DNA from 3 places in the Bradyrhizobium sp. USDA 4501 genome. Region 1 is predicted to be linked to each of the others. Evidence: predicted binding sites of a transcription regulator. Region 1 holds the regulator's gene; each other region holds the start of a gene.
What was found. The regulator LexA, encoded in region 1, represses DNA repair genes until DNA is damaged. The targets are predictions, from matches to a motif close to TGTTCNNNNTGTGTTCNG.

Region 1 (5,687 bases):
CTGACCGGCTTCGTCGAGACGCGCGACATCCGCGAGAAGACCGATCGTTTCGTGCTGCGTGTTGGTTTCGATGGAGAGCCCGCGCGACATGACGAAGCTCGATCGGGTCCGGCTCTCGGTGAAGAAGGGCACCGCGCCCGATGTCGGCAGCTTCGTTGAATTGAAGGCACGGCTGATGCCGCCGCTCGGGCCACAGCGCCCGGGCTCCTATGATTTCGGCCGCGACCTGTATTTCCAGGGCATCGGCGCCTCCGGCTTCGTGATGGGCGCCGTCAAGACCAGGGAGCCGCCTGCGACCGGCGGCTTTGCGCTGCGCTACGCCGCCTTCATGCAGGGCCTGCGCGACACCATCGACGCGCGGATTCGCACCACGCTCGACGGCGACCAGCGCGCGATCGCGACCGCCTTGCTCACCGGCCGGCGCGATGCGATCTCGTCGCCGGTCAACGATGCGATGTTCATCTCGGGACTCGGCCACGTGCTGTCGATCTCCGGCTACCACATGGCCGTGGTCGCCGGCGTCGTGTTTTTCGCGGTGCGCGCGCTGCTCGCGCTGTTTCCGGCGCTGACGGCGGCGCATCCGATCAAGAAATGGGCGGCGGCGGCCGCGCTGGTCGCCGCCGCATTCTATCTTCTGCTGTCGGGCGCGGAGGTCGCGACCCAGCGGTCATTCTTCATGACCGCCGTGGTGCTGCTCGCCGTGATCGTCGACCGCCGGGCCATCACCTTTCGCACGCTGGCGGTGGCAGCGCTGATCGTGCTCGCGATCGCGCCGGAGGCGCTGGTGCATTCCAGTTTCCAGATGTCGTTCGCCGCGACGCTCGGGCTGGTGGCGCTGGTGCAGATCGGGCTGCCGAACCTGCTGGCGTCGCCCGACCATTCGGCGACCCCGCGCGTCGCGCTGTGGGGCGGGCGCGAGCTCACGATGCTGATGCTGGCCTCGCTGGTGGCGGGGCTGGCGACGACGCCCTATGCCGCATTCCATTTCCACCGCGTGACGCCCTACGGGCTGCTCGCCAACCTCGCGGCGATGCCGGTGGTCTCGGCGGTCGTGATGCCGGCCGGCCTGCTGGGGCTCGTCGCCATGCCGTTCGGCTTCGACGGCGTGTTCTGGGCGATCATGGGTCTTGGCATCGACTGGATGATCCTGGTGACGCAATGGGGCGCCGCACTCCCGGGCGCGGTCGGCCGCATGGCGGCGTTCGGCATCGGGCCGCTGATCGCAGCGAGCGCCGGCATCATCCTGCTCGGGCTGCTGCGCACGCCGCTGCGCTGGTCAGGTGCGGTGCTGCTGCTGGTGGCCTCGGTCTGGGCGCTCAGGGTGCCGCAGCCGGACGTGCTGATCTCGGGCGACGGCCGCAATGTCGCGGTGCGTGGCGGTGATGGACGGCTGCATCTAATGCACAGCGCCAAGGATGCATTTTTGGTCAAGGAGTGGCTGGCGGCGGACGCCGACGCGCGCACCGCCACCGATGCGTCGCTCGGCGAGGGCGTCTCCTGCGATGCCAGCGGCTGCGTGACCCAGGGACCCGGCGGCGCCTTCGTCGCGCCGGCGACCCGGCCGGAGGCCCTAGTGGACGACTGCGAGCGCGCAGGCCTGATCGTGACGGCGCGGCCGGCGCCGCAGGGCTGCGCGGCATCGGTGATCGATGCCGAGCGGCTGCGCCGCCACGGCGCGCTGGTGCTGCGACGGAGCAGGGACGGCTACGTCGTCGATGCGGTCAAGCCCGGCGGGATCGACCGGCCGTGGTCGCCGGCGGTTCCCGGCGACGGCGAGAGCGAGACGACGCTACGCGCCCCCGCGCCGCGGCCTGCGGTGGATGCGACGCCGGCCGAGACCGATCTGCAGGGCGATGATTAGCCGTGGTCCGGCAAGGGCGCGCTCGGCAGCTCGAACAGGCCGAGATGGTATTCGTCGGAGTCGGGGCCGGCGTCGGGCTTCTTGACGAGAGTGAAGGAAGCCTCGGGAAATTGCTCCCAGACTTTCAGGTCGTCGGCCGTTACCGTCAGCCAACCGAACCGGAACATGTAGCGGCCCGGTTCCGTGACGCGTCCAGCCTTTTGCCATGTGACCTTATCGACCACCGCGCACGTCCTCCGTACCCGATGATGCGCCAAGGTGCCGGCCGACGCAAATCTCCTTCTGCGCCCCGGAAGCGGGAGTCCGGGGTCGCCCGAAATTGCTTAGGTCATCCGCCGCCGAACAGCTCATTCCACGGCGACGATGCGCTCAACCCAAAAACAGCGTTGCGAATGCGGAAGGCCGCCGCTCCACAACCTTCGGCTTCTGCTCGACCGGCGGATGCAGCGCCGGCAATTGCAGCACGCTGACGCGCTGTCCCTCGACCAGCTGGGTCACCAGCACATGGCTGCCGTCGGGGAATTCGACCGCATCATGATGCCGATCGGGCACGTCGGGCTCGACTTCGTTGAATACGCCGACGCGATAGTTCAGCGTCTTGGTCCAGATCCAGCGGCTGTCGTAGCGAACGTTCTCGGCGAAAGCGAGCTCGGTGCCCGGCAGCATGCAGACCGCGACAGTGGGGTCATTCTCCGAAGCAAAGCCGCGGGTCGACGTGCCGCGGAACGTCGTCGTGATCAGCGTCTCTCCGACAATGGCGGGGCGCGATGCCACGGCGTGCAGACTATAGTCACACATCGGATGGCTCCTCATTTCGAGGTAGCGACCCCTGCCTCTCCTTGAGGCATTAGGGCCTCTACCAGAGTGGACGATAGCGAACGAGCGTCTGCTCGTTTCTGGGCGATTGTACGACTGGTCCGAGATCGCTCCGATCACAAACACGCGACGCTGCGCGAGAGGTATCGGAGCGCATCGGGCAGGCCGTACGCTACACTATCATGCAAGGAACGATCCGACGTGTTGCTCGTTCCCGGCCGCCGCAAGTATTTGCAATTCAGTATTTGCGATAAAGGCCGATCAGCTTGCCCTGGATGCGGACCCGGTTCGGCGGCAGGATGCGCACTTCATAGGCGGTGTTGGCCGGCTCGAGCGCGATCGATGCGCCGCGGCGGCGGAAGCGCTTCAGGGTCGCTTCCTCCTCGTCGATCAGCGCCACCACGATGTCGCCGGTATTGGCGACGTCGTTGCGCTGGATCAGCGCCATGTCGCCGTCGAGGATGCCGGCATCGACCATCGAGTCGCCGCGTACCTCGAGCGCGTAGTGCTCGCCGGCGCCGAGCATGTCGGGCGGCACGCTGATGGTGTGGCTGCGGGTCTGCAGCGCCTCGATCGGCGTACCGGCGGCGATCCGGCCCATCACGGGGACCGCGACCGGACGGTTGCCGTCGTCCTCGGCAATCGGCGGCGTGCTGGCGCGCCGGCCGAGGGTGCCTTCGATGACGCTGGGCGTGAAGCCGCGGCGACCGTTGCCGCCGCCGGCCGAGAGTTCGGGCAGCTTGATGACCTCGATGGCGCGGGCGCGGTTCGGCAGACGGCGGATGAAGCCGCGCTCCTCCAGCGCAGTGATCAGGCGGTGGATACCGGACTTCGAGCGCAGGTCGAGCGCATCCTTCATCTCGTCGAAGGAGGGCGGTACGCCGGCCTCTTTCAGACGTTCATTGATGAAACGCAGTAGTTCGTACTGTTTGCGCGTGAGCATCTCGAGTATTCCCCCGGTTGATAGCGTCGTTCGATTCCGAGACTCTTCTGGTGGGGCCTGCAGGCCGGGCCTGACCTCAGGAGCATGTGCTCGATGCACCTGCTTCCATGCAGCTTCCCGAATGTAGACACCAGCACTCGAAACAAATCATGAACGGACACTATATGTTCGATATGTGTTCCGCAACCACTTAATTTCCGGTGAACGTGTCGGGCAACGCACAATCGGCGGGGCGCGAAAACCCTATTCGGGCAGTGTCAGGATCTCGCATTCGCTGCCTTCGACGGCCGCCGCCGCGAACGGCGGGCGCACGAGAAGTGCCCGTGCCGCAGCGAGATTCCCGAGCAACGACGAGTCCTGCTGCGTCACCGGCGTTGCGATCAACGTGCCGTCCTCGCGCGCTTCGAGCCGTGCACGCAGATAGTCCTCGCGCTGGTCGTTGGCGGCGAGGTCGCGGCCGAGCAGGGCGCTCGTGCGGCGATGATGAATCACTTTCCGGCCGCTCAGCGCCCGAATCAACGGCACCAGGAACAGGAAGGCGCAGACATAGGACGACACCGGATTGCCGGGCAGGCCGATCACCCTCATCGCGCCGAGCCGGCCATGCATCATCGGCTTGCCGGGCCGCATCGCAATCCGCCAGAACGTCATGTCGACGCCCTCGGCTTCCAGCGACCGCTTGACGAGATCGTGGTCGCCGACCGAGGCGCCGCCTGTCGTGATCAGGACATCGGCACCGGCCTCGCGCGCCCGGCGGATGCCCGCCGTGGTCGCCTCCACCGTGTCGGCGGCAACGCCGAGGTCGACGGTCTCGGCGCCCTCGGCGCGCGCCAGCGCCCGCAGCGCGTAGCCGTTGGAATAGACGATCTGGCCGGGGCCGGGCTGCGAGCCCGGCATCACCAGCTCGTCGCCGGTCGCCAGCACCGCGACCTTCGGGCGGCGGCGCACCGCAAGTCCCGGATAGTTCATGGCGGCCGCCAGCGACAGCGCGCGGTCGGACAGGCGGCTGCCGCCGACGAGCAGCACCTCGCCCTCACGGAAGTCGACCCCAGCCGGGCGGATGTGCCGCCCGACGCTGGCGGCCTCCGTGATCGTGATGTGGTCGCCGTCGACGGCGGTGTCCTCCTGGATGATCACCGCGTCGGCGCCATTGGGGATCACGCCGCCGGTGAAGATCCGCACCGCCTCGCCGGCGCCGACCGTCCGGTCGAACGGCCGGCCGGCGGCGACTTCGCCGATCACCTTGAGCCGGGCCTTTAGATCAGCCGCATCGGCGGCGCGCACCGCATAGCCGTCCATCGCCGACATCGGCTGCGGCGGCTGGGTGCGGAGCGCCGCGAGGTCGTGCGCAAGCGTGCGGTGGTAGGCGGCATCGAGCGCGACCATCTCCTCCGGCAGCGGTTCGGCGCCGGCGAGGACGGCGGACAGGGCATCGGCAACCGGCATCAGGGCCACGCTCAGAGTTCCTCAATTCCTAATCTTCAAATTCCAAGTGCGGTCAAAGCCCTTGCCACGTCATCCGTCGATGTCACGTGGATAGCATAAAGGCCGCGGGCCCGCGCACCTTCGATATTGGCGGCCAGGTCGTCGAAAAACAGGATCCGCGACGCCGGCACGCCGATGGCTTTTACCACATGATCATAGGCCTCGGCGTCGGGTTTGCGGAAGCCGATGCTCGAGGACAGGAAGACGTTGCGGAAATGGCTGAGCAGCTCGGCATGGGTGACCGAGAAATGCGCGACATGGGCCGGATTGGTGTTGGAGAAGGCGTAGAGCGGCATCCGCTTGGCGGCCGCCGCGAGCAGCGGGGCGATGCCCGGCATCTCGCCGGTGAAGATCGCGTTCCAGCCTTCGAGGAACTGGGCGTCCGTGATGTTGATGCCGAGCGTCCGGCGCAGATTCTCGAAGAAAGCCGCGTCGTCGATCCGGCCGATCTCATGATGCTTGAAACTGTCGTCGACGACAAAGCGCGTGGCGAGCTCGGCGGGCGCACACCCGGCATGCTGCGCCCAGTGCGCCATCACCTTGTCAAAGTTGATGTCGAGCACGACGCGGCCGATATCGAAC
Region 2 (5,687 bases), 3.9 Mb from region 1:
GCGCTTGCTGAGGCTTGATGTGCGGCTTGAGGAAGTCGAACATCGTGTCCGGCTTGCTCACTGTCCAGTACTTGCCCTTGTGCGTCCAGGGTCCCGGCTCGGACCACATCTTCAGGATGATCTCGAGCGCCTCGCGGGTCATGTCGCGGTTCTGGCCCGACATGCCGTCGACATTGAACATCGCCCAGTCGCTCGGCAGGCCCGAAGCCGCGACGCCGAAGTTGAGGCGCCCGTTCGAGAGATGATCGAGCATCGCAACGCGGTTCGCGAGTTCGGCGGGATGATGATACGGCAGCAGGAAGCCGCCGGGCCCGATGCGCAGATTCTTGGTCTGCAGCAGCGCCTGCGCCACCAGCAGATCAGGCGACGGATGCGGCTCCCACGGCGCGGTGTGGTGTTCGCCGATCCAGGCCTCCTGGTAGCCGAGCTCGTCGAGCCAGCGCAGCGTCTGCAGGTCCCAGTCGTGGCCCTCCTTCAATCCGCACTCCGGCGGGTGCGAGGGCATGGTGAAGTATCCAAGCTCCATGTGCGTTTCCTTCCTTCGCGTTGGGTTCAGTCGTGCAATGCGTCTTGCCGCGCATTGCATGACGATCAGCAAGCGCTGTGCCAGCGGAGGAAGTCGCAGGGAATGGGTGAGAACGGCCGGATTTCGGCCGGCTGCGCGCCGGTCAGCGGGCTTGGCAAGGCTGGCGGCGTCTCACCGTCGCGAGACGCGTCGCAATCGTGAGACGCGCCGGCAAGCATTCCCGCTGGTTGGCTCGGGCTGCCTTCGCACACACGGAAGCAGATACTCTCGCGGAGACTCCCCCTCACCCGAATTCGAGCTTCGCTCGAATTCGACCTCTCCCCGCAAGCGGGGCGAGGTGAAGCGGAGCGCCGGATCAGCCCGCCGCGCGGCGCGGCTGGGCGTTGGTATCGGGCTCGGAGGGTGGAGGAAGCTGCATCAGGATGGTCTGGCCCATCGAGGCGATCTCGATGCCCTCCTCCTGGAAGCGCCGTTTCATGCGGCGGTTGAACTCGCGTTGCACCGCCCAGCGTCCGCTATCGGTGCAGCGGATCTGGCCGACGATGGTCACGACCGAGCCGTCGACCTTGTCGACGCCCCACAATTCGAGGTCGCCTCGGATGAATGCGCGATACGCTGTCTCCTGGCGCATTTGGGCGACGATGTCCTTCAGCACCTCGCCGGCGCGGTCGGTGTCCTCCTTGTAGGACACGTTGACGCTGACCGCGGCATTGCCGGCGCCGCGGCTGGAATTGGTGATCGTCGTCACCGCGCTGAACGGCACGACGTGCACCGAACCGTCGCCGGCGCGCAGCCGCATGGTGCGGATCGAGACGTTCTCGACCACGCCCGAGAGGCCCGACACCGTGACGTTGTCGCCGACCTGCACGGTGTTCTCGATCAAGAGGAACAGCCCGGTAATGAGGTCCTGCACCAGCTTCTGCGAGCCGAAGCCGATCGCGATGCCGACGATGCCGGCGCCGGCGAGCAGCGGCGCGACATTGACGCCGATCTCGCTGAGCGCCGTGAGGCCGACCACCGCGACGATCATGCAGAACAGCGCGGTGCGCAGCATCGGCTGGAAGGTGCGCAGGCGCGCGGCGCGGGCGTAATGCCCGTCGCGCGACAGGGTGTCGATCTGCCGGTCCATCAGCGCATTGGCGACTTCCCAGATCACGGCCGCGGCCAGCGCGGCAATGCCGATCGTCACCAGCGCCGAGATCAGGCGGCTTCCGATCTGGCCGCCATAGAACCAGACGATGGCATCGACGCCCCAGACCTCGAGCAGCGCGACGAAGCCAATGAAGGCGATCACTGCCGTGACCACCTTGCGCAGCAGCGGCAGATAGCGGTTGGCGCGGGTCTCGAGCCCCGGGAAGCGCTGGATCAGCTCCGGGCTGATGCGAAAGCCGCGATCGATCAGGCTCAGCACCACCATGGTGACGAGGCGGGTGACCAGCAGCACCGCGACGGTGCCGACGAAATACTGCAGCAGCAGCGAGTAGCCGTTGCGGATGTTGAGCGCCCACACTGCCCACAGCGCGAGGTCGAGCGCGATCGCCAGCACATGCCAGAGCGCCGCGAGCCGGTTGCGCGTCCGCGCCGCAAGCCCGGTGCGATCGGCCGGCGCGCGGATGGCGTCGGCGACCTGGCGGCGGCACTGCAGGATGATGACGACGACGAACAGATGCACGACCAGCATCACGAGCCGGATCAGCGCGGCGTAGCCGGCGCGATGCAGCCCGAGCAGCAGCGCGACATTGGCAAAGGCGATGCCCGAGACGCCGACGGCGACGATGCGCCGGGCCCAGATCTCGATATAGGCCGCGGTCTCGGCACGGACGCGGAACAGGCCGAACGGCCCCGCCAGCGCGCGCACCGCGCAAATCAAGACGCGCGAGAACACATAGGCGTTGACGACGGCCAGGATCACGAGCCGCGTGGTCGATTGATCGCCGATCTCGGTGCCGAGCAGCGCGGTGGCGATGCCGCCGAACACGACGACCGGCAGCAATTCGAGCAAAAGGCGCCCAAGCACGAAGGGCAGCCGGACCAGCGACTGCCAGGCCCGCGCCAGGCTGAGCCGGCGCCGCTGCAACTCGGGCGCCGGCGTGACGTCGGCAACCGACGACGGCGGATCGACGCTGGCGAGCGTCTGCACCGGCATGCGCGCGGTCTGCGGCAGCCGCGCTTCCAGGAACGCGACCGGCCGCTTGATCAGGCGGAACACCACCCATTCGGCGGCCAGCGCGCAGCCGAACACCAGCGCCAGCTTCCAGGCGATATCGATCAAGAGGCCATAGGCGACCGGATCGTTGGCGGTACGCACGAACCAGTAGTAGAACGCCGGGAAATGCGTCAGCGTGCGCGCGACGTCGGCGACCTCGCGCGACATCTCGCCGACCTGCTCGGACACCATCAGCAACAGCTGTGCGCCGAGGCTGTCGGCGGTGAGCGGGATCGGCGAATGCTGCTCCGGCGCCGGCTCCGGCTGGGCCGCCGCCTGCGGCGAGGCATTGGCGATGGCGCGCAGCGTGTTGATGATCTCGCCGCGCTTCTTGTCGTCCTGCAGCGTGTCGAGCGCACGTTTCGCCTGCTCGGGCGTCAGCGCGTCGCCGGTAGCGGGTTGCGGCGGCGCCGGCTTGGCGGCCGGCTGCGCCAGCGCGGGAGAGACGAACAAGGTGAAGACGAGAAGCAGCGCAATGCGAAGTTTGTGCGACACGAGGGCCTCATAAAATAACTGCGCGACCGCAAACCCTTGGGAGGAATCTGCTCTCGCGCTCGCGCCATGTCGGATACTCCTTTTCGCCCCGATGGTGTGTCGGAAGTTTGCCGCTGTGACGGCCATCTCTTGGCATTTGCCGCAACACAATCGTCACAGGCGTTGAGCCGCGTTTACACTTCCAGTGCGCGTTCCCGGCCGGCTCACTACACGTCAGGGGTGAGACCGCAGAATCTTTCGCTTGACGCGCAGGAGCCGCCGTGATGTTCTTACTTTGTTCTTTTGTTCCCAATTGCGTTTCGGGGGTTTCATGCACGACGTTTTTGCCGAGAACGGTCCGGTCAGGCTCTTCATCCATGATGACGACGAGACACCGATAGAATTCATGCGCAACCTGCTGCGCACGGTATTCGGCAAGTCCCGGAAAGAGGCTGTTGCCGTCACCGCGCGAATCGAGGCCCAGAACGGATTCGCATGCGGCCCCTATCCCGCGACGGTGGCCAAGGCACTGCTGGAGTCCGCCCAACAGCTGATCCGCAACAACGGGCATCCATTGCTGATCACCGCATCGGCCGCCGACGCGGCCCGGCCGTGCGATCTCTGTGGCGCGCTGGAGCCCGTCACCGACGTGTTTCTCATCCGCCGGACAGTCTGCCTGTGCGGCAACTGCCTGATCGCCGCGCGGGCAAGCTCGGAAAATCTACCGAGCGAGGAGTTCAGATATGCCTTCATGGCGCTCGATTGGCATTTTGCCGGGACGCCGCGCAATCAGATCATGACCCGGTCGCGACAATTTCCCGGTCACATGCGAGCGGACGTTCAGATCGCGATCGACAGGTTGTTCGATGTGCCGATCCATTTCTTCGGCATTCATGAGCAACACCGCTATGAGACCCTCGCGATTGCCTCGCTGATGGAGAACAGCCGCAACGCGCCGCCGATCGCGCCGCCGCAGTATCACGACGTCGACGTTGGCGAGCCTGAGTCGGTGAAATGCCTGACCAATGGCTTGTGGCTATGCCAAACCGGAGAGCTGCGCTACGCGGTGCTGCTCAGCTACCATCGTGATTATCAGACCGAGCCGGGCTTGCGGATCGAGCTCGCGGTGCCCGCAGGCGTCGCCGGAAACGCCTTGGTGCAGCGGACCTTTGCCGAGCTGGAAGCGGCCGTGTACGCGGCACGATCCTATCGCGGCAAGATCCTGTCGCTCGAGGATGCCGCCGACTATCGCGGCCGCGCCCGCGGCGTGACCGTGCATCGCCTGCCGACGGTCGCGCGCGATGACGTGATCCTGCCGGACCGGACGCTGCGGCTGCTCGACCGCAACGTGCTCGACTTCGTCGAAAGCCGCGATCTGTTGCGCAAGCTCGGGCAGTCGACCCGCAAGGGCATCCTGCTCTACGGCCCGCCCGGCACCGGCAAGACCCACACCATTCGCTATCTCGCCACCAACCTGCCGGATCACACCACGCTGATCATCACCGCCGAGCAGGTCGGCCTGCTCGGCGCCTATATGAGCCTCGCGCGGCTGCTGCAGCCGACCATGGTCGTGATCGAGGATGTCGACCTGATCGCGCGCGACCGCGAGGACATGGGCGGACCGTGCGAGGAATCGCTGCTCAACAAGCTGCTCAACGAGATGGACGGCCTGAAGGAGGACTGCGACATCCTGTTCGTGCTGACCACCAACCGGCCCGAGGAGCTGGAAGGCGCGCTGGCCGGCCGGCCCGGCCGCATCGACCAGGCCATCGAGGTGCCGGTGCCCGACGAGACCGGGCGCGGCAAGCTGATCCGACTGTACGGCAAGGGCCTGCCGCTCGAACCGCCCGTGGTTGACGCAGCGGTGCAGCGCACCGCCGGGGTCAGCGCCGCATTCATCAAGGAGCTGATGCGCCGCATCGCTCAGGCCAGCATCGCCCGCGGGGGAGGCCAGGATGTCACTGCTGACGACATCGACGCAGCGCTGAACGAGATGCTGTTCGACGGCGGCCGGCTCAACGTGAAGCTGCTCGGCGGCGCGCAGGGGATGAGTGCGGGGTGATGGCCGGTCAACGCGCTAAACGTGCCGGCAACAGCAACTCGCGCTCTCCGCCGGCGAGCCGCGCGAGTTCGTCCGACACGCGCGCCAGCGCGCGATCCCAGGCCTGCGGTCTGTCCTGGCGGAACAGCCGCATGGTCGGATACCAGGGCGTGTCGGCGCGATCGCGCAGCCAGCGCCAGTCGAGCGCATAGGGACACAGCATCCAGACCGGGCGGCCGAGCGCGCCGGCGAGATGCGCCACCGAGGTGTCGACGGCGATGACGAGATCGAGCGCGCAGACGGCCGCCGCGGTGTCGGCGAAATCGCCGAGCGTCGGCGCGAGGTCGACGATACCTGCGCCAAGGGCTCGCAGCACCGGAGCATCGTCCGGCCGCGGCTCCTTCTGCAGGCTGTAGAGCTGCACACCCGATGTGACCAGC
Region 3 (5,687 bases), 330 kb from region 1:
ATGACGCCGTCGCCCTGGCAGGCCTCGCAGCGGCCGCCCTTGACGTTGAAGGAGAAGCGCCCGGGCTCGTAGCCGCGCGCCTTCGCCTCCGGCAGGCCGGCGAACCATTCGCGGATCGGCGTGAAGGCACCGGTATAGGTCGCGGGGTTGGAACGCGGCGTGCGGCCGATCGGCGACTGGTCGATGTCGATGATCTTGTCGATGTGCTCGAGGCCCTCGATGCGGTCGTGCGGCGCCGCGCCCTCGCTGGCGTTGTTCAGCTTGCGGGCGATGGCGCGGTACAGCGTGTCGATCAACAGCGTCGACTTGCCGCCGCCGGAGACGCCGGTCACGCAGGTGAACAGGCCGAGCGGGATTTCGGCCGAGACGTTCTTGAGGTTGTTGCCGCGGGCGTTGACGACCTTGATGGTGCGCCGGTGGTTCGGCGGCCGCCGGTCGGGCACAGGCACCGACAACTCGCCGGTGAGATACTTGCCGGTCAGCGATTTCGGGTTGCGCATGATCTGGTCGGGCGTGCCCTCAGCGACGATGTGGCCGCCATGCATGCCGGCGCCGGGCCCGATATCGAGCACATAATCGGCGAGGCGGATGGCGTCCTCGTCATGCTCGACCACGACCACGGTGTTACCGAGGTCGCGCAGCCGCTTCAGGGTGTCGAGCAGGCGGGCATTGTCGCGCTGGTGCAGGCCGATCGACGGCTCGTCCAGCACGTAGAGCACGCCGGTGAGGCCCGAGCCGATCTGCGAGGCGAGGCGGATGCGCTGGCTCTCGCCGCCCGACAGCGTGCCGGAGGAGCGCGACAGCGTCAGGTAGTTCAGGCCGACGTCAAGCAGGAAGGTCAGGCGCTCGCGGATCTCTTTCAGGATGCGCGTTGCGATCTCGTTCTGCTGCGCGTTCAGCGCCTCCGGCACCGTCTCGAACCATTCGCCGGCGCGCTTGACCGAGAGCTCGGAGATCTCGCCGATGTGCTTGCCGCCGATCTTGACGCACAGCGCCTCCGGCTTCAGGCGGTGGCCGTTGCAGCCTTCGCAGGGCACGTCGGAGAAATACTTGCCGAGTTCCTCGCGCGCCCACTCGCTCTCGGTCTCGCGGTAGCGGCGGTTGATGTTGGTGATGACGCCCTCGAACGGCTTCTTGGTGTCGTAGGAGCGGACGCCGTCCTCATAGGAGAACTTGATCTCGTCGTCGCCGGAGCCGTGCAGCAGCGCGTTCTGGACCTTCTTGGTGAGGTCCTTCCACTTGGTGTCGAGCGTGAACTTGTAGTGCTTGCCGAGCGCGGTCAGGGTCTGGATGTAGTAGGGCGAGGATGATTTCGCCCAGGGCGCGATCGCGCCCTTGCGCAAGGTCAGCTCCTTGTCGGGGATGACCAGGTCCGCGTCGATATGCTGCTCGACGCCGAGGCCGCCGCAGGCCGGACAGGCGCCATAGGGGTTGTTGAACGAGAACAGGCGCGGCTCGATCTCGGGGATCGTGAACCCGGAGACCGGGCAGGCGAACTTCTCCGAGAACAGGATGCGCTCGGGCCCGCTCTTGTCGTGGATTTTGGCGGTTTTCTTCTTGTCCTCTTTCTTGTCGTCCTGGGCGGCCGCCGCCGGCGCGTCGGCATATTCAATCACGGCGAGGCCCTCGGCGAGCTTCAGCGCGGTCTCAAAGCTTTCCGCGAGGCGCTGGGCGAGGTCGGGACGCACCACGATGCGGTCGACCACGACGTCGATGTCGTGCGGGAATTTCTTGTCGAGCGCCGGCGCCTCGGACAGTTCGTAAAAGGTGCCGTCGATCTTGACGCGCTGAAAGCCCTTCTTGAGGTACTCGGCGAGCTCCTTCTTGTACTCGCCCTTGCGACCGCGCACGACCGGCGCCAGCAGATAGAGGCGGGTGCCTTCCGGCAGCGCTAGCACGCGATCGACCATCTGCGAGACGATCTGGCTCTCGATCGGCAGGCCGGTGGCCGGCGAATAGGGCACGCCGACGCGCGCCCAGAGCAGGCGCATGTAGTCGTAGATCTCGGTGACGGTGCCGACGGTGGAGCGCGGGTTCTTCGACGTGGTCTTCTGCTCGATCGAGATCGCCGGCGACAGGCCGTCGATCTGGTCGACATCCGGCTTCTGCATCATCTCGAGGAACTGGCGCGCATAGGCCGACAGCGATTCGACGTAGCGGCGCTGGCCCTCGGCATAGATGGTGTCGAACGCGAGCGACGATTTGCCGGAGCCGGACAGGCCGGTGAACACCACGAGCTTGTCGCGGGGAATCTCGACGTCGATGTTCTTCAGATTGTGTTCGCGCGCGCCACGGATCGTGATGGCGCGCGATGAGGAGCCGGCGTTCTGTTGGCGCTTCGCCTTGAGCACTTCATCCATAGCGACAGTTCCGGGCGCATGCTTGGCGCCTTTTGGGCGCGCATCGCCGGTGATGCCGGGACCTTGCGCCGATGGGGTGTGAAGACTGGAACGTAGGAAGAACGGTGGACAATTTCCAGTGCTGAGTCGCGTCCATCAACGGATAGTTTGCCTGATGGCAGCAGCCGTCAGCAGCGCCGGTTCCGCTAGAGCCTTTTCCCGCTTCGATGGGATCGGAACGGGAGCTCTGGATTCCTGCTGTGACGCGTTTTCTTGACGCGAACCGCAATTCACTTCGCTCGAAAACGCGCTTACGCAAAAAGGCCGGCGCTAGGCCGGCCTTTCAGTGCGATCTGACCGCCGATGGCGGTCAGGCAATTCGCTCAGGCTTAGTACTTGGCGACGATCGGGCCGCCGAAGTGATAGTTGACGCCGAACTGGGCGCTGTGCAGCTCGAGCGTACCGGACGGCACGCCGAAATAGTTCTCGCTGTCGAGGCTGCGATACAGGTATTCGCCCTTGATCGACCACTGCGGCGCGATGAACGCCTCGACGCCGGCGCCGACGGTCCAGCCGGAGTGAAAGTTGCTCTGCGAGGCGGTCACGCCGAGCGCGGTGACGCTGACTTCGTTGTTGGCCCAGGCGTAACCGCCGGTGCCATAGAACAGCACCTTGTCGACGGCGAAGCCGAGGCGGCCGCGCACGGTGCCGAGCGAGTCGATCTTGCTGCGGGCGGTGACGCCGAGCGCGGAGACCGATGCGTCGATGTCAGCGCCTGCGGCGTCGACCTCGAGGCCGTACACGATGTTGCCGGCTTGCCAGTTGTAGCCGATGGTGCCGCCGCCGAAGCCGCCTTCCATGCTCGGGGTGCCGGAGTTCTCGCTGGCGTAGCCGCCGAAGCCACCGACGTAGAAGCCGGTCCAGTTGTAGATCGCGGCCGGCGGCGGAGCCTTCACGTAAGGCGCGCGTGCCGCCATGTCGGCGGCCATTGCCGGTGCAAAAGCGCTCAGTGCAAACATGCCGGCCGAGGCCAGCAAAACAGTCCTCATTTTCAAAGTCCCAGTCCCATTTTCTTGTTGTCCCTTCAGATATCTTGAAGAGAGCGTCACAGCAGTGTCGCGTGACGTGCTGGTGCTTCTACAGAGAAATGCCGGAACGTGTGTATCCGCGAAACCACAACGCACCGAAAACGGCCCCGGTGAGGTGCGCGTGCACACGCAACGAAAAAGCCGGCGCACAAACAGGCGCGCAAACAAAAAGGCCGGCGCGAGGCCGGCCTTTCGTCTGGATCAATCGGCCTGGCGCGATCAATAGCGCGCGACGACCGGACCACCCCACTTGTAGTTCACGCGGACGGTAACGAGGTCGACGTCCTGGCGATCGCGGATGGTGCTGTTCAGCGTGCCGTTGGGGGCGATCAGGTTATAGGTCTTGTCCTGCATGAACAGGTGGTCGTATTCGATGCCCGCGGTCCAGTTCGGCGCGAAGCCGACTTCGATGCCGGCGCCGACGGTGCCGCCCCAGCGGGTGTCGCTGGCGCTGCCGACCAGCACGCCGGTTGGGGTGAAGTAGGTGTTGAAGCGGTTGTCGGTCAGCGCCGCGCCGCCCTTGGCGTAGAGCAGCACGTTGTTGACGGCGTAACCGATCTGGCCGGTGAACAGGCCGAACGCGTCGATCTTGGACTGGTTGGTGAACAGGCCCGGGAAGATCGCGCTGTTGTTGCTGCCCTTCAGGTCAGCCCAGTCGCCCTGCGCTTCGAGGCCGAACACCCAAGCGCCAGCCTGCCAGCGATAACCGATCTGGCCACCGGCGACGCCGCCGGTTGCATCATGGCAACCATCTGATGCGAGGAAGATGCCGGCCGGGAGCTGGTCCCAGCAATTGTGGCTCGAGCCCCAGCCGCCGTTGGCGCCGATGTAGAAGCCGGTCCAGTCATAGATCGGGGCAACCACGGGCGGCGGCGCCTTGGTGTACGGGCGCGCAGCGAGATCGGCAGCCGCGGCAGGCGCAGCAAACGCAATCAGAGCAACCGTACCGAGCAAAAACTTCTTCATTATCAATCCCCCAGCACCCCGATCGGCTTCCAAACGGTCCCGAAGCACGATCCCAGACGCGAGCGCCCGCGCCATGGTTGGAGCTATACGCTGATTCAACCGCAAACGCAGTCTCCCAAATGCAACACTCGCGGGAGAAGTATCGATAAGGCAAGCTGCTGATTTGTTTGTTGTTTTTCTAAATCTTGCTGCCGAGCGTCGGCCTGCACCGAGATCGACTGCCGCTCTGACGGCACTCGCCGCTTCTACGGATGGTTGTGGCGAACAAAACTGGAACGATGCCGGATCCGGTGCTATATCCCGATATCCGTGGATAACCGCGAGACGGCAAAGGCGACGAGCCGGCACCGGCGTATAGGGTCATCCACGACGCCTGCGGCGTAAGTGGCGAAGGTTGAGAGTGGCGGCCGAATGTCCGGACGCCCGGTTTTTGAGTGGAGATGATGCGATGGCAGGAAGCGTGAACAAGGTGATCCTGGTGGGAAACCTCGGCAAGGATCCGGAAATCCGGCGGACGCAGGACGGCCGTCCGATCGCAAACCTTTCCATCGCCACCTCGGAAACCTGGCGCGACAAGGGCACCGGCGAGCGCAAGGAAAAGACCGAGTGGCACCGCGTCGTGATCTTCAACGAGGGCCTCTGCAAGGTCGCCGAGCAGTATCTGAAGAAGGGCGCCAAGGTGTACATCGAGGGGCAGTTGCAGACCCGCAAATGGACCGACCAGAGCGGCGTCGAGAAGTACTCGACCGAAGTCGTGCTGCAGGGCTTCAACTCCAACCTCACCATGCTCGACGGGCGTGGCGGTGGGGGCAGCAGCTTCTCCGATGATGGCGGCAGCGATTTCGGTTCGGCCGGACCGGTCAGCTCGGCGCCGCGCCGCGCCGTCGCCGCGGGTGGTGGCAGCAGCCGCAACAGCGACATGGACGACGACATCCCGTTCTGAGCAGCGGTCGCGCTTCCGTCGATTCCGTCAGGCGCCGTTCCGTGAAGATCATTTCCCGGAACGGTCGTTGCGATCGGCACCAGCAATTTCCTCGTGTGGAATATGAGGATAACTCGGTAACTCTCTGTCAGAACGTCGGTGGTTCGACGTAAAGGGATGCGGGTTCCCTGGACTTTGACAGCCTGATGTAAATGATATTTACATTGGCCTGCGGCATTTGATGCTTGGCCGCGAGCTTCACCCGAGGGCCGGCCATCATGAGCCTCGCGCCATTGCTCGACACCGCGCCTGCGATCCCGCTCCACGCCTTTGCCGCGATGGGCGCCTTCGTGCTCGGCTCCATCCAGCTCG

Region 2: ACVWZM_RS21445 (ATP-dependent Clp protease adaptor ClpS) is a predicted target of LexA. The motif match lies at 3,492-3,509, and genes of this name have one in related genera.
Region 3: uvrA (excinuclease ABC subunit UvrA) is a predicted target of LexA. The motif match lies at 2,447-2,464, and genes of this name have one in related genera.

The regions. Positions count from the first base shown of each region.
Region 1 is NZ_JBSSEX010000001.1:8,558,887-8,564,573, forward strand. Features, by position in the region: partial or broken gene ACVWZM_RS39900 (ComEC/Rec2 family competence protein) at 1-1,861, shown strand, start outside; gene ACVWZM_RS39905 (hypothetical protein) at 1,858-2,085, opposite strand; gene ACVWZM_RS39910 (hypothetical protein) at 2,231-2,659, opposite strand; gene lexA (transcriptional repressor LexA) at 2,916-3,620, opposite strand; gene ACVWZM_RS39920 (molybdopterin molybdotransferase MoeA) at 3,864-5,075, opposite strand; gene ACVWZM_RS39925 (HAD family hydrolase) at 5,102-5,687, opposite strand, start outside.
Region 2 is NZ_JBSSEX010000001.1:4,683,419-4,689,105, reverse strand. Features, by position in the region: gene ACVWZM_RS21455 (LLM class flavin-dependent oxidoreductase) at 1-526, opposite strand, end outside; gene ACVWZM_RS21450 (mechanosensitive ion channel family protein) at 882-3,227, opposite strand; gene ACVWZM_RS21445 (ATP-dependent Clp protease adaptor ClpS) at 3,538-5,268, shown strand; gene ACVWZM_RS21440 (tetratricopeptide repeat protein) at 5,276-5,687, opposite strand, start outside.
Region 3 is NZ_JBSSEX010000001.1:8,885,339-8,891,025, reverse strand. Features, by position in the region: gene uvrA (excinuclease ABC subunit UvrA) at 1-2,360, opposite strand, end outside; gene ACVWZM_RS41520 (outer membrane protein) at 2,729-3,388, opposite strand; gene ACVWZM_RS41515 (outer membrane protein) at 3,647-4,393, opposite strand; gene ACVWZM_RS41510 (single-stranded DNA-binding protein) at 4,842-5,336, shown strand; gene ACVWZM_RS41505 (DUF2306 domain-containing protein) at 5,594-5,687, shown strand, end outside.